2 regions of the Thioalkalivibrio sp. ALD1 genome follow, and region 1 is predicted to be linked to the other one. Evidence: predicted binding sites of a transcription regulator. Region 1 holds the regulator's gene; the other holds the start of a gene.
The links. Region 1 encodes FNR, which switches genes on or off when oxygen is low (the NO sensors DNR and NnrR bind a similar motif). Its sites were predicted from a motif close to TTGATNTANATCAA; they were not measured.

Region 1 (4,418 bases):
GTCGCATGTCCGGGGCCATCTCGGCCATCGCGAGATCACGCGTAACGAAAAGCAAATCCGGTAACAGGTCGATCGTGTTGCGCAACTGCTCGCGCGAACGCTCCTGACGCTTGCCACGCGTGGCATCGGCAATGAAACGCGCCAGCAGACCAATCACCCCGAACAACAGGGTGTAGACGGCAAAGAAGATAAAATTCTGAGCGGGAGCGGCGTGGCCGAAGCCCAGGAAGTAACCCCCCTGCATGGCGAGGAAGGTCACCGGACCTGCGGCCCACAACAGCTGCAGCATGTTCAGCGACCAGGGCACCTTGCGCGCACTGGCCGCGACCTCGGTGATCCGGCTGCGCCCGGCCGCCTCGATCAGCACATGCTCCTGACTCGGGCTCGCCGCCTCCGGGGCCTCCTGCTGCTGCCGCTTGCGAAACCTGCCAAACACCCGTCGTCCCTGCCCTTCAGCGTTTTGGTGAAGTGTAGGGAAAACAGCAGGGTTGCGGGCGGCCGCTTAGCGGAAAATGCTCGGTCGAATGCTGAATACGCTGGAGCTACGCCGCGCTACGACTCTGGGAAGCCGCCTCACCGGGCGGCGTAGAGACCACCGCAGGCGCCGTATCGGAATACAGATAGTCACGGGTCAATGGCACGGCATCCTGTCGCTTGGCCATCTGGATATGGAAGACCACCTGGCGCCACCAGCGGAACGTCGCCTCGCAGCTGGCCAGATAAAACTCCCACATGCGGCAGAAGCGTTCGTCAAAGTGATCCACGGCCTCGGCGCGGACCTTCTGGAAACGGCGGTACCATTCCGCGAGCGTCTCGGCATAGTGCAACCGCCAGAACTCGATATCGGTGGTATGCAGCGGGGTCGGCTCCAGCGCCTCCATCACCTCGGACAGGGCCGGGGTGTAACCACCGGGGAAGATGTACCTGCTCAGCCAGGGGTTGGTCGTACCCGGTGGCCCCTGGCGACCGATCGTGTGCAAGACAGCCACGCCGTCCTCCTTCAGCAGGTCGTTCACCCGCTGGAAGAAGGTGCCGTAGTTGGGCACACCGACATGCTCGAACATGCCGACACTGACGACCCGGTCGTACTGGTCGTTGTGTTCGCGGTAGTCCTGATAGAAGAAGCGAACGCGATCATCGAGGCCCCGGCGTTTCGCCTCCGCCTGAGCCACTCGCAGTTGCTCTCTTGAGAGGGTGATCCCGTCCACCTGGACATCGGCATTCTCGGCCAGATGGAAGGCCAGCCCACCCCAGCCACAGCCGATATCCAGCACCCGCTGGCCGGGCTCCAGCACCAGCTTCTTGCGCAGCATCGCGCACTTGGCCTGCTGGGCTTCCTCCAGGGTCATGTCCGGACGTTCGAAATAGGCACAACTGTAGAACATGCCGTCGTCGAGAAACCGGCGGAACAGCCATTCATCGACGTCGTAATGATGGGAGATATTCTGGTAGCTGCGCGCGATGCGGTTTCCCTGCTCGAGAATCGCGCGGAACATACACACCAGTGGGTGCACACGGCGCTGAAACATGGGCGCGAAGTTGCGCATGGTCACGTCCAGAAACACCCGGATGCCTTCGGGGCCAGGCGACCAGAGCCCATCCATGTAGGTCTCGCCAAGCTGGAATCCGGGATCGCGCGCGATGCGCTTGAGCGCGGCCCGATCATGGAGTTGCAGCGTTATCTCGGGCGCACCTTGCCCGAAATGGCGCTCGCTCCCATCCGGCTCGCGCAGGATCAGCGTGCCGTGGCGCATGTATTCGTTCAGCATCCGTTCGATCATTGCATCCCTTCCCTTGCGAATCGTCTGCTATATTAAACAGAGTCTAGATATCGCAGCCGCTCCGCCGCAAGCCTCTGAAATGGCTGATCCCAGGCATTCCGAAAGGTTCCTCACTCACCATAACGGAATTCATAATGCGGGCCACCTTCTGCCAGCAAGCGCGAGCGCTTCCCTCGCCGCAGCCAAAACCGCTAACCTGAGCCCATGACACTGCGCCCGACCCAAGCCTGCGAACACTGTACTCTGCGTCAGCTCTGCCTGCCGGTGGGGCTGCCACAGCACGAACTCTGGCAACTCGACGAGATTGTTCAACAGCGCCGTCCGATCGAGAAAGGGACGGCTCTGTTCAATATGGGTTCGCGCTTCGATACCCTGTTCGCCGTCCGTACCGGCGCACTGAAAACCGTGCTTAACACCGACGACGGCACCGAACAGATCACCGGCTTCGCGCTCGCTGGCGATCTGCTGGGCCTGGACGCGATCCATTCCGGCCAGCATCCGGTCAGTGCCGTCGCCTTGGAATCCACCAGTGTGTGCGCGGTCCCGTACACCCATGTGGACGATCTCGCCGACCGGCTACCTACCTTCCGACAGCACATGATGAACGTGATGAGCCAGGGACTGGCCCAGGACGAAAGCCTGCACGCCCTGCTCGGACAGCGCACAGCGGAACAACGCCTGGCTACCTTTCTGGTAACCCTTTCAGAGCGTCATCGTGCGCGAGGTTTGTCAACCGAACGCTTCTATCTGCCGATGTCGCGTGCCGACATCGCCAACCACCTGGGGCTAACCCAAGAAACCATCAGCCGCCTGTTTACCCAACTGCGCAAACAGGGCGTGATCAGCCTGCACACCCGGGATCTTGAGATCCTCGAGCCGCAGAGCCTCCGCAACGCCGCTGGCGTAACCATCACACCCGCCGCCAGCAGTGCCTGAGGCTGCCAGGCCACACGACTTCGACAGCTTCTGGGATTTCGCCCTGCGAATCTGGGCCTCCGCACCAGCCCGGGAACGTCTGTTGCGCTGGCAGGAGAGCTATGACGTCGATGTCATCCTCGCCCTGTTCGCCCTGTGGTACCCGGGCGGCATACGCACAGGGGACTGGGAAAAGCTGGTGAAGGCTGCGGCGAACTGGCAAGAACAAACCACCTCGCGCGTGCGCGCGCTGCGCCGCCGCCTCAAACCCGAAGGCCCCCGCCAGCCGAACCGGGCGGCGCTGTACGCCGCCACAAAGGAGCTGGAGGTCGCATGCGAACGAACGGCTGCGTTGCGCCTGTTTCAGTCCGCCCAGAATCTCGGTGATCCGGCCACGACCCCCAACCTCACGCGGCGTCTGCGGCTCCTGTTCCCGGGCCTGACCGTGACCGAGATCCGGCACGGGATACCCCAACTCACACAGGTCGGCTGCACATAGGCTATCCTCCCGGCACATTTTCTACAGGCAAGCGGCATGTCGGACGATCTGCGCAACCAGCTCCTGAAGGCCGGGCTGGTGGACGAAAAACAGGTGCGCAAGGCCAAGAGCCAGAAGCACAAGGCCCAGAAGACACAACCGAAAAAGAAAAAGGGCAAGCCCGCCGACGCCGAAGCCAGCGCCGCTGCGGCTCGCCAGGCCGCGCAGGCCCAGCGCTCGCGGGAGAAGAACCAGGAACGGCAGGAAAAGGCCGAACGCCGTGCGCGCCGTGCTCAGATTCGCGAGCTGGTCAACCAGCACCTGGCCCCGATCCCCACCGGCGACGCCGCGATCGACTACCACTTCCAGTTCGACGGACAGATCCGCCACCTGCCGGTGACCGAGGACACACGCAAGCGGCTAGTCGACGGGCGCGCGGCGCTGGCCGGCCTGGAGTTGCACCCGAGCAAGGGTTTTCGCGTAATCCCGCGCGAGATCGCGGACAGGATCCGCGAGCGGGACGCCGAATGGCCGCTGGTCATCCCGGCCGAGGAAAGCGGTGATACCGAGCCCGATCCGGACGACCCGTACAAGGACTACGTCGTCCCCGACGACCTCATGTGGTAACGCCTCACTCGGGGCTCATGCCTTGCCGGTATCCCCTCCGGCCTGGGCAGTGGGGAGTTCGGCGAAATGCTCGCGCGCGCGGGCAACCAGCTGGGCCGGAAGCCCGTTCTTCTCGGCAATCGTAAGACCAAAGGACACACCCGGCTCGCCAATCAGCAGCCGGTAGGTCGGGGACAGCGTCTCGGCATCGAACTGCATCGAGGCGTTCACGATGCCCGCGTGCTGGGCGGCATAGTCTTTCAGGGGCGCCAAATGGGTATTCACGATCCCGCGCGTGCCACGCGCACGCAATTCGTCCAGCATCGCCATCGCCAGCGCCGCGCCCTCGTCCGGGTCGGTGCCCGTACCCAGCTCGTCCAGCAGGATCAAGCTCTCCGGCCCGGAGTGGTCGAGGATTCGCTTCAGGACCTCCACATGGCCGGCAAACGTCGACAGGTGGTGGAACAGGCTCTGGTTGTCGCCGACATCGACCATCACCTGGTCGAAGCGCCCGATGCGACAGTCCTGTTCGGCCGGGATATGCAGCCCGCACCAGGCCATGGTGACCAGCAGCCCGAGCGTCTTCAACGCGACCGTCTTGCCGCCGGTGTTCGGCCCGGTGATCAGCAACAGCGGCT
Region 2 (4,418 bases), on a different contig from region 1:
GAAGGCACCCGGCTCCGGGCGATAGTCCAGCAGGGCGGGGATGTCGATATCGGTCAAGGCAGGGTCTCCAGTAGCTTGTGGGCTGATTCTAATCCAGACCGCACGGCGGCTTCGAGGGTCGAAGGCAGGCCCGGCGTCACATAGTCGCCAGCCAGGAACAGTCCGGGCCAGGGGGTGCCGGCTACCGGGCGCAATGCGTCCAGATCGACGCGGGCATCGATGGTGGCGCGTTTCTCGCACACCACACGACCGGCCTGGGCCATTCCCAGTTCGGGGAAGGTTCGTTCCAGTTCTTCCGCGATCCGACGCCAACGCTCCTCTGCCGTCATCGCCGGCAGGTCGTCCGCTGTGGAGATTACGACGGCCAGCCAGTTCGGCTCGCCGGCCACCTGGCGGGGAATAAGCCATTGTCCGTGCTGGTCGAGGAGTCCCTGTAGCGGTGGGCGTTCCAGGAGGGGGGCCGGGTAGCGCAGGTATACCGTGCAGATGCTGCGCTCGCCCATGGCCATCAGGGCCCGATGGTGGGGTTGTAGCTCGGGGGCTTTGGGCAGGAGTCGAGCGGCTGCGCTGGGCGACGTGGCGATGATCACCGCGTTGGCATGGGTGACGCGGTGGTTGCGGTCACGGAGCTGGTAGCGGGCCTCGGCGCCCCCGGATTCGATGGCGGCAATGCGCCGTCCGGTCTCGACCGTGGCACCGCGCTCGCGCAGTTCGCGCAGGGCGGGTTCCGGGTACAGCGATCCCAGCGGTTGGGTCGGGATAAGTAGCCGGGCGTCGTCCGGCCCGTGGTTCAGGGCCAGGCGCAGCACGTTCTGGAAGATCTGCGCCGAGGCGCTGCGGATTGGCGTGTTCATGACCGCGAGGCACAGCGGTTCCCAGAGCTGACGGATCAGCGTGTCCGGCTGATGGCGCGCCTGCAGCCATTCGAGTACGTCAACGTCCTCCTCCAGCGGCCGATGCAGGATCGAGGCCGCCCCCAGCAGGGCCGGGAGGCGTCTGTGCAGCGGGATGCCCGCAAGGCTTTGCCACAGGGCACTGGCGAGGGTCGGCAGGCGTGGCGAGTGGGGCTCCAGGGCAAAGGCCGGGTGAGGGCGGCCCGGTGCATGCATGCGCAGACCGAACGGCAGGGCCACGAAGGTGCGCTCCGGGTCGGTGCCGACCGAGCGCAGCTGTTCCAGGGTGGCGTGACAGGCGCCGACCAGCACGTGCTGGCCGTTGTCCAGTTCCGCACCGTCGCGGTCCAGGCTGCGGGCGCGCCCGCCTGCGTTTGCGGCGGCCTCGATCAGGTGGACCGCGATGCCGGCCCGGGCGAGGGTCAGCGCGGCGGTCAGGCCGGCCCAGCCGGCGCCGAGCACGACGACCGGATGCGATGCGGGAACGGCGGCCATGGGGCGGGCGGGGTCAGCCCGCGCGGCGGTATTCGCGCTTCAGGCGGCGCGCGGTGCGCCAGGCGATCCACAGCTTGCGGATCGGGGTCAGCCGCACGCGGTGCTCCAGCACGCGATAGCCGTCGTCCTGGATCTCGTCGAGCAGGGTGCGGTAGATCGCGGCCATGATCAGGCCCGGGCGCTGGGCGTAGCGGTCCTCGGCGGGCAGGTGCTCCTCCGCGCGCTGGTAGTAGCGGCGGGCCCGTTCGGCCTGCTCGGTGAACAGGGCACGATGGCGGTCGTCCGTGACATTGACCTGAAATTCCTCGGGCTTTACGCCGTGCTTTTTCAGTTCGTCCATCGGGATGTAGACCCGGCCGCGCATCGCGTCTTCATGGACATCACGCAGGATGTTGGTCAGCTGCAGGGCCATCCCCAGGTCATGCGCGTATTTCAGCGTGCGCCGATCCGAGAAGCCGAAGATATGGGCGGACAGGATCCCGACCACGCTGGCCGCGCGGTAGCAGTACAGCGACAGCGTGGTGAAATCCGGGTAGCTGTCGTAGTCGAGGTCCATCTGCATGCCGTCGATGATCTCGTCGAAATACTCGCGGCTGAGATCGAACGGCGCCAGATGCGGCTGCAGGGCCTGGGTGATCGGGTGGCGTGGCTGGTGGTCGAACAGGCGCTCGATCTCCTCGCGCCACCACTGGAGCTTGGTGCGCGCCACGCTTTCCTCGCTGACCTCGTCGACGATGTCGTCCACCTCGCGGCAGAAGGCGTACAGCGCGGTGATCGCACGGCGCCGGTCGGGCTCCAGGAACCGGAATGCGTAGTAGAAGCTGGAGCCGCTCTTCGCGGCCTTCTCCTCGCAATATTCGTCGGGGGACATACGCGCTCGGGATCGGGGTACCGTCTTGGGATGGCAAGGCTAGCACAGCGGGCCCGGGATGCGGATGGCGGCGGTGATCGAAGCCACGTTTGACATACATCAACCGTGCCCAGCTGGAGGGCGCGTAGGGTGAGGGTGTCAGGGTGGCGCAAGGGGCCCGCCCTCCCGATGCGGAGAGCCGTATGGAACAGCGTCTGGTATTCGATCCCGAGGTGTTGCGTCGCTATGACGTGAGCGGCCCTCGCTACACGTCCTACCCCACGGCGCCGCAGTTCCACGAGGGGTTCGACGCGCAGGCCTATGTGCGGGTGGCTCAAGAGACGAATGCCGAAGGGGCGGGGCGTCCGCTGTCGCTCTATGTCCACGTGCCCTTCTGCGACACGGTGTGTTTCTACTGTGCCTGCAACAAGGTGATTACCGGCAATTATCGGCGGGCGACGAACTATCTGGACTCGCTGGAACAGGAGATCACCCTGCAGGGCGAGTTGTTCGATCGGGACCGGCCGGTGCGGCAGTTGCACTTCGGGGGCGGGACACCGACCTACCTGTCCGACGAAGACCTGACCCGCGTCATGAAGACCCTGGGCCGGCATTTCACGCTGGAGACCGGTCCGGAGCGGGAATTCTCGATCGAGATCGATCCGCGTGCCGTGCGGCCCGGTACCCTGCCGCTTCTCGCGTCGCTGGGCTTTAACCGCATCAGTGTCGGGGTGCAGGATGTCGATCCTGCCGTGCAGAAGGCCGTCAACCGCATCCAGCCGTTCGAGGTCACCGAGCAGGTGGTACGCCAGGCGCGCGAGCACGGGTTTGTCTCCACCAACCTGGATCTGATCTACGGACTGCCCCTGCAGACGGTGGACACGTTCTCGGCGACACTGGACCGCGTGTTGGAACTGCGCCCTGAGCGGCTGGCCGTTTACAACTACGCGCACCTGCCGGAGCTGTTCAAGACGCAGCGCCAGATCCGCGACGGCGACCTTCCGCCGGCCACGGAGCGGCTCGCGATCCTCGAGATGACCATCCAGCGCCTGACCGACGCAGGGTACGTGTACATCGGCATGGATCACTTTGCGCTGCCCGATGACGAACTCGCGATCGCCCAGCGCGCGGGCACGCTGCAGCGAAACTTCCAGGGCTACTCGACGCGCGCCGAATACGACCTCGTCGCGCTGGGGCCCACCGCCATCGGCAAGATCGGGGACAGCTACAGCCAGAACCTGCGCGAGGCCGATGCCTATCAGGAACGGCTGGCAGCCGGCCAACTGCCCGTGTTCCGCGGCCTGGAGCTGGGCGAGGACGACCGTCTGCGGCGCTCTGTGATCAGCGAGCTGATGTGCCACTCCAGAGTCGATTTCGGCGGCATTGAGGACGCATTCGGCATCGACTTCCGGGAGACCTTCGGCGATGCCCTGAACCGCCTGGCCGAGATGGAGGCCGACGGCCTGGTCACCATCGGCAGCGATTGCCTGGAGGTCCAGCCACGCGGCCGGCTCCTGCTGCGCAACATCGCCATGGCCTTCGACGCCTATTTGCACCGTGAAGAGCGGCGTTACTCCAAGGTGGTTTGACCAGTGGTTGACGTTTCGACAGCGTTGGCGAAAGCTTGAGGTTCATGAACCGGCAACAGGGACGTTCCGGTGAAGACAACACGTTACTTCGAGACCGTACGTGTGCGGCCCGATCGCCGCAACATCAAGGACACATGGATCGAGGCCGCGATCGATCACCCCATCCGGGAAGAAGTGCAAGGCGATGGTCGTATCCGCCGATGGGCCCGGATCGATGAAGCGGATGGCCGCTATCTTCGCGTGGTGTTGCTTCCTGACGGTGTGACGGTCCACAACGCCTTTTTGATCTAGGGAAACACTGATTAATGTACACACTCGCGTTGGTACCCCAGGTTTTCCGAGACCAGGCGCGGTGCGCAGCCGGTAGTGGTTCTACCGGCAAGGACCGCAACGCAGGATCGGGGAACCTGGGGTGCCAACCCCGAAGGGGCTCGGCCGCTTTTGCGCGCGCACGGCGTTGCGGTTCCCTTGTGCAGAATGACTGCACGGCGGTCACCGCGCCTTGTTCGCACGCAAAAGCGACTCGAGCGCGAGCGTGTACATTGATCAGTGTTTCCCTAGGGTTCAAGCCATGAAGCTCCAGTACTTCGC

Region 2: hemN (oxygen-independent coproporphyrinogen III oxidase) is a predicted target of FNR. The motif match lies at 2,349-2,362, and genes of this name have one in related genera.

The regions. Positions count from the first base shown of each region.
Region 1 is NZ_KB906244.1:86,986-91,403, reverse strand. It holds gene F623_RS0109180 (hypothetical protein) at 1-436, opposite strand, end outside; gene F623_RS0109175 (cyclopropane-fatty-acyl-phospholipid synthase family protein) at 543-1,781, opposite strand; gene fnr (fumarate/nitrate reduction transcriptional regulator Fnr) at 1,986-2,717, shown strand; gene F623_RS0109165 (TIGR02444 family protein) at 2,710-3,195, shown strand; gene F623_RS0109160 (DUF2058 domain-containing protein) at 3,232-3,801, shown strand; gene F623_RS0109155 (DNA mismatch repair protein MutS) at 3,817-4,418, opposite strand, start outside.
Region 2 is NZ_KB906242.1:128,471-132,888, forward strand. It holds gene F623_RS0105240 (SDR family NAD(P)-dependent oxidoreductase) at 1-57, opposite strand, end outside; gene hpnE (hydroxysqualene dehydroxylase HpnE) at 54-1,388, opposite strand; gene hpnD (presqualene diphosphate synthase HpnD) at 1,402-2,259, opposite strand; gene hemN (oxygen-independent coproporphyrinogen III oxidase) at 2,442-3,827, shown strand; gene F623_RS0105260 (hypothetical protein) at 3,897-4,118, shown strand; gene F623_RS0105265 (DUF2283 domain-containing protein) at 4,399-4,418, shown strand, end outside.